Linked DNA regions of Methylovirgula sp. 4M-Z18. The protein of the gene in region 2 interacts with the protein of the main gene of each other region in a pairwise test. Links are inferred from orthologs where the notes say so. Each region holds a gene or a part of one and is shown on either strand. Other genes may lie near its edges.

Region 1 (3,307 bases), 190 kb from region 2 along the record:
CGGCGAAGGCGCGCGGGCCCTCCTGCGCATCTTCCGAGGTCAGCATCGCGTGATAGATGGGTGCTTCGCCGGCGAGCATGGCGGCATAGGTTTCGCGCACCGAGCGGCCTTCGCCGAGGCGTGCCACCGCCTTGCTGGTGCGGATGGCGAGCGGCGCATGCGCGGCAATCTGCGCCGCGAGCGCATGGGCCGTTTCAAGGAGCGAAGCGCGTGGCGCGACGCGATTGACGAGGCCGAAGCGATGCGCCTCCTGCGCGCCCATCCGCCGCCCGGTGAGCAGCATTTCCATCGCGATCGGCTGCGGCAGACGGCGTGGCAGGCGCTGCACGCCGCCGGATTCAGCGACGATCCCGAGCGTCACTTCGGGCAGCGCGAATTCCGCCTCTTCGGCCGCGACGATCAGATCGCAGGCCAAGGCAAGCTCGAACCCGCCGCCCAGAGCAAGGCCATTGACCGCCGCGATCACCGGCTTGTCGAGATCCCAAAATTCGGTGAGGCCGGCAAAACCGCCCGGCCCGAAGTCGGTATCGACAGCCTCCTGCGCCTTCAAGTCCCAACCGGCCGAAAAAAAGCGCTCGCCGCCGCCGGTGAGGATGGCGACACGCAAATCACAGTCATCCTGGAACGCGCGGAACACGTCATACAAAGCACGGCTGGTCGCGACATCGATCGCATTGGCCTTCGGCCGGTCGAGAACGACCTGCAGCACGCGGCCGTGACGCGAAATGTGGAGAGGATCAACCATCGTGCCCTCCATGCAGCCGGATCAGCGCATCGACCGCCACCGCACCGTCCGGCAAAGCCAGAAGCGGATTGACATCAAGTTCGACGAGATCGGCGAGATGCGCTTGCGCATAGGCGGCAATGCTTTCGATGGCGCCGACGAGCGCGTCGAAATCGGCCGCCGGCTTGCCGCGATAGCCGCGCAGCAGCGCTGCGATTTTCAAGCCTTGTAAGGCGCGCAGGATTTCGGCGCGAGAGGTCGGCAACAGCAGCGTTGCTGAGTCCTGCATCAGCTCGACGAGAACGCCGCCAGCACCGATGGTGAGCGCCTGGCCGAATTGCGCGTCACGGGTGACGCCGACGATCAGCTCGGCAACCGCGCCGCTCACCATGCGCTCGACCAACAGATGCGGTGCGAGATGCGCCATCTCTTTTGCGGCTGCGGCCACCTCCGCCGCTGAGTGCAGGTTGAGCCGCACGGCCCCCGCCTCGGTCTTGTGGGTGATGGTTTCGGACGACGCTTTGAGCACGACGGGAAGGCCAAGCGCAGCCGCCGCTTCGGCCGCTTCATGCGGCGCGACGATCCTGCGCTCGGGCGTGACGAGGCCAAAGGCGGCGAGCGCGTCCTTGGCGGCAGCTTCCGTCAGCGCAGCGGCATGCGCCGAATCCTGCTGCGGTGCCGGCCTGACGTCGATTTGCTCGGCGCGTGCCCAGGCCTCACCGACACCGGCGCTCAGACGAATGGCAGTCAACGCCTCATGAAAGCCGCTCAAAGGCACGATGCCGCACGCGAGCGCCTTATCGGCGACATGTTCGGGCAGCGACTCGGTCAGCGATGCGACCAGCCCGGCGCAGGCGCCGGTTTTGGCGCGCGCAGCCGCGAAGGCCTGCAAGGTGACATCCCAATCGCTGCTTTTGCAGCGATCCTCGCGCGGCAAATCGATGACGAGCAGATTGATGTCGTAACCCGCCTGCAGCATCGCGGTGAAACAGGCGGTGCTGGCGTCGAGATCGCCCCAGATATAGGTGTGATAATCGAGCGGATTGGCAACGCTCACCTTCGGCCCGAGCACGGCGGCGAGCTCGTCTTTTGCCTGCTGCGGCAGCGGCGGTGTCGTGAGCCCATAGGTCTCGGCGAGATCGGCGATCAGTGAGGCTTCGCCCCCCGAGCAGCTCATCGACGACAGCCGCCGCCCGGCCAGGGGACCGACGACATGCAGCAGCTTGAGCGTTTCCAAAAGGCTCGACAGATCCGGCGCGCGGGCGATGCCGAGCCGGGCGAAGAGAGCGTCGTAGAGCTTGTCGGGCCCGGCGAGCGAGGACGTGTGCGACATGGTCAGAGCCGCGCCCGCCTGCGAGCGGCCGGTCTTGACCACGACGATCGGAATGCGCTTCGCGCGGGCCGCTGCGGTCGCACGGGCGAAAGCGGCGACATCGCCGAGCCCTTCGAGGTGCAGCCCGATCGCGGTGACGCGCTCGTCCTGCAGCAGCGCCTCGATCCAATCGCTGATATCGCCCTTCGCCTTGTTGCCGACGGCGATGAGATAGGCGAGCGGCAGGCCGCGTTGCTGCATGGTGAGATTGAGGCCGATATTGCCCGATTGCGTGATGATGGCAACGCCGCGGTCGAGGCGCGTGCCGCCATGCTGATCGGGCCAAAGCGCGGCGCCGTCGAGATAATTCAGCAAACCGTAGCAATTGGGGCCGGCGAGCGCCATCGCGCCCGATTGCGCGACAAGCTTGTCCTGTAGGGCCGCGCCGGTCTCATCATATTCGGCAAAGCCCGACGCGTAGCAGACCGCACCGCCGGTGCCGCGCTGCGCGAGGTCAGCAATCGCGGCAACGCTGGCCTCACGCGGCACCGCGATGAAAGTGGCGTCGGGCGTGCCGGGAATGTCTGCGATCGAGGTGAAGCACGCGATGCCGTCCATCTCCTCGCGCTTCGGATTGACCGGCCAGATCGGACCGGAAAAGCCGATCCGCCGGCACTGACGCACCACCTCCTCGGCCTCGCGCCCGCCGATCACGGCGATACTGTGCGGCGCCAGAAGGCGGGAGAAATTGCTGCGCGTCATGAGTTCAGCATCCGAGCGGGCGCAGCATCGCGCGCGATATGATGTGCCGCTGAATCTCGCTCGTGCCGTCCCAGATGCGCTCGACCCGCGCATCGCGCCACCAGCGCTCGAGGGGCAGCGAATTCATCAGGCCCATGCCGCCGAAAATCTGCAAGGCCTTGTCGGTGACGCGCGCCAAGGTTTCGGAGGCGAACAGTTTCGCCATGGCGAAATCCTGATCGCCCGCGCGACCCTGGTCGAGCGCATGCGCCGCCGAGAGAGTGAGAAGATCCGCGGCCTCGATTTCTGTCGCCATATCGGCGAGCTGGAACGACACGCCCTGGAAACGGCCGATCTTGTCGCCGAACTGCTGCCGCGTCGCCGCCCAATCGAGCGCGGTGTCGAGCACGCGGCGGGCGCGGCCGACGCTGGTCGCGGCGACCGACAGGCGCGTCGCGCCGAGCCATTCGTTCATCAAGTCGAAGCCCTTGCCTTCTTCGCCCAGCAATTGCGATTCATGCACGACGCAA
Region 2 (3,118 bases):
GAAGTGGTCGGGGCACGACGTGCCGAGCGCCGCAAGTTCGCGCAGGCGCTTCGAATTGACGAATTCGAGCACTTCGGGTGTGTCGGTGAAATGGCCGATCTTACGCTCGTCCTTCGAAATGCGGCCACGAATGAGCGGCATCAATTGCCGGGCGACGTTCTGCCGGTCGGCCTGATCGAGTGTCGTTACGGCTGCGCCGCCGAAGGCCGGTGCCGTGTTCGTCTTGGCGAGCCAATCGGCGGCCTTTTGAATGATGCGCAGCGTCTCCTCATAACAGGCCTTCGCCGTATCGCCCCAGGTGAAGAGGCCGTGACCGCCGAGCACGACGCCGACGTAATGGGGATTTCTGGTCGCCATTTCGCCAAGCTTCAGGCCGAGATCGAAACCGGGCCGCTGCCAGGGCAGGAAGCCTATTTCCTCGCCGTAGATTTCCTTGACGAGCGTTTCGGCATTGGCGGAGGCGGCGATGGCGATGACGGCGTCGGCATGGACGTGATCGACATGCTTATAGGGCACGAACCCATGCAGGGGCGTATCGATCGATGCGGCGCGGCTGTTGAGATTGAAGGTGCAATGGGGCAGCAGGTCCACCATCGCGTCCTCATGGGCAATGCCGCGATAGAGGGTTTTCAGGTGTTCGAGCTTCTGCAGGTAGAGGGTCGCAAAGCCGTCGAGCTTCATCGAGCCGATGTCGCCGCCTGAGCCTTTCACCCACAGCACCTGCACGTCTTCCCCGGTCAGGGGATCTTGCATGATCACCTTTGCCGACGTGTTGCCGCCGCCGAAATTGGTGATCCGTTTGTCGGCTCCGAGCAGGTTGGAGCGATACAGCAGCAGGCCCGGCTCATCGAGCTTTTGGGCGTGTCGATCGTCCCACAGGTTGGGCAATTGGGCGGCGAGGGGAGGGGTCATGGCAAATCCGTTGGGCGGGTCGGGGTTGCGGATTGGCCGGCACGCTAAATCGCTAATCGCTCAAGGTCAATCAAAAGTAGTCAAAATATTGCAGCGCAGCAACTTTGCTGCAGCGCAGCAAGCGATTTTGCATTGACCCCATGATCAAGATCGCTCAACTTCGCACAATGCTTTACTTGCGTAGCTATTTTGCAAACGGCTGCGCTCCGGCGTGAGGAGAAAGCACATGCACGAACGGCAGCGTTGGCAAGTCATCCTGAAGACATTGGCGCAACAGACGGTGGCGACGGTCGCCGAAATTGCGGAAGTGACACAGAGTTCGCCCGCGACCGCCCGGCGCGACGTTGCCAAACTGGCCGAGCAAGGCCTGCTGCGCCGGGTGCATGGCGGCGCCGAGGCGATCGCCAATGACGAGCCACCGGCGCTTGCGGCGCGGGCGTTCGATGTCAGCTACGCGATGAATCTCGACAAGAAGCGCGCCATTGCCGCCGCCGCCGCCGCCATGTGTTCCGACGGCGATTCCATCATCATCAACGGCGGCACGACGACCTACGAAATGGTGGAGTTTCTGGCCGAGAAGCGGATGCAGATCATCACCAATTCCTTCTCGCTCGCCGATATGCTGATGCGCACCAGCCGCAACCGCATTCTGATTCCGGGCGGCCAGATTTACCGCGAGCAGAACATCATCTTGAGCCCCTACGAGGACGACCTTTTGCGCCACCATTACGCGTCGCTCATGTTCATGAGCGCGCATGGCGTCTCGCCGATCGGGGTGATGGAGAACGATCCGCTTCTGATCCGCGCCGAGCAGCGCATGCTCGAGCGTGCCGAGCGTCTCGTCGTCCTCGCTGACAGTTCGAAGTTCAACAGCCGGGGCGGCCTCATTCTATGTCCGCTGCAGCGCATCCATACATTGATCACCGACGATGACATCGATCAACGCACCGTCGAGGCGCTACGCGCGGCCGGGGTGCAGGTCAACATCGTTCCGGTTTCGGCCCAGTCGTCATCCGCGGCATAGGCAAGAGGGCCGAGCGTCTGAAATCGACGCTCGACAAGACGCTGGCGCAGACGGCCATCATCCTGGAGTGCCAATGAAAAAGATGGATGGGATGGAACGCTTTGCCTTCGTGATGTATCTCAACCCGGGCTGTGAGGCGGAATATCGGCGTCGGCATGACGCGCTCTGGCCCGAGCTTGCATCTTTGCTGCGCGACTCCGGTATTTCCAACTATTCGATCTTCCTCGATCCGAAGACTCTGCATCTTTTCGGCTATCTGGAGCGCAGGGGCGACCATACGATGGACGCGATGGCGCAGCACCCGGTGATGCGGCGCTGGTGGGATCATATGAAGGACATCATGCGCGCCAACCCAGACGGTTCGCCCGTGGCTGAGCCGCTGCAAGACATGTTCCATCTGCCGTGAGCGTCGAGCCTAAAATGACGACGGCAGTGCTCGATATCGGCAAGACCAATGTCAAGCTCGTGGTGCTCGACGCCGCTGGCGCAACGCTGTTCGAGCGGCGCCGGCCGAATAGCGTTCTGCCGGGCCCGCCCTATCCGCATTTCGACATCGAGGCGATCTGGAGCTTCGTCGTCGCGGCGCTGCGCGATGCCGCGCGAACGGCGCCGATCGATACGATCGTCACCACGACCCATGGCGCTTCGGGCGCCTTGGTGAACGAGGCCGGCTTGGTTCTGCCCGTGCTCGATTATGAATATCCGGCGCCGTTCGAGGAGAATTTCGGTTACGCGGCCGTTCGCGCGCCGTTTGCCGAAACCCTGTCGCCGGTCTCGCCAGGCGGACTGAATTTGGGCCGGCAAATCTATTGGCAAAGCCGCAAGTTCCCGGGCGACTTTGCCCGTACCAAATGGATCCTCACCTATCCGCAATATTGGTCTTGGCGGCTCAGCGGGATCGCGGCGGCCGAGGTCACGTCGCTCGGCGCGCACACCGATCTGTGGCGCCCGCTCGCGCGCGATTATTCGAGCCTCGTCGATCGCGAGAGTTGGCGTGCCTTGTTCCCGCCGCTGCGACCGGCCTATGCGGTGCTCGGTCCGGTGAAACCCGAGATCGCCCAGGCCACAGGCCTTTCCCCGCAATGTCAGATCATCTGCGGCATTCACGATTCGAACGCCTCGCTCGTGCCGCATCTCGTCAGCCGCGCCGCGCCGTTTACGGTGATCTCGACCGGGACATGG

The links.
Region 1: the proteins of V9T28_RS02040 (region 2) and V9T28_RS01130 interact in binary tests that used the Escherichia coli proteins (3 or more experiments, as listed by UniProt). The link is inferred for Methylovirgula sp. 4M-Z18 from one-to-one orthologs.

What each region holds. Positions count from the first base shown.
Region 1 is NZ_CP149574.1:264,146-267,452, reverse strand. What follows is about bases 269-3,258. They hold V9T28_RS01130 (acetate--CoA ligase family protein), read right to left. Parts: upstream 2,799-3,258; coding sequence 738-2,798; downstream 269-737. Other genes in these bases: V9T28_RS01125 (acyl-CoA dehydrogenase family protein), read right to left, coding at 2,803-3,258; V9T28_RS01135 (enoyl-CoA hydratase-related protein), read right to left, coding at 269-745. Also shown: more of V9T28_RS01135, read right to left, coding at 1-268; more of V9T28_RS01125, read right to left, coding at 3,259-3,307. UniProt on the Escherichia coli protein: Catalyzes the acetyl-CoA-dependent acetylation of lysine residues of a large number of target proteins. Acetylates RNase R in exponential phase cells and RNase II.
Region 2 is NZ_CP149574.1:450,452-453,569, forward strand. What follows is about bases 237-3,037. They hold V9T28_RS02040 (DeoR/GlpR family DNA-binding transcription regulator), read left to right. Parts: upstream 237-1,138; coding sequence 1,139-1,936; downstream 1,937-3,037. Other genes in these bases: V9T28_RS02030 (bifunctional rhamnulose-1-phosphate aldolase/short-chain dehydrogenase), read right to left, coding at 237-912; V9T28_RS02035 (hypothetical protein), read left to right, coding at 911-1,048; rhaM (L-rhamnose mutarotase), read left to right, coding at 2,019-2,342; V9T28_RS02050 (FGGY-family carbohydrate kinase), read left to right, coding at 2,357-3,037. In the rest of the region: more of V9T28_RS02030, read right to left, coding at 1-236; more of V9T28_RS02050, read left to right, coding at 3,038-3,118. UniProt on the Escherichia coli protein: Represses ulaG and the ulaABCDEF operon. Two ulaR binding sites have been identified in each promoter.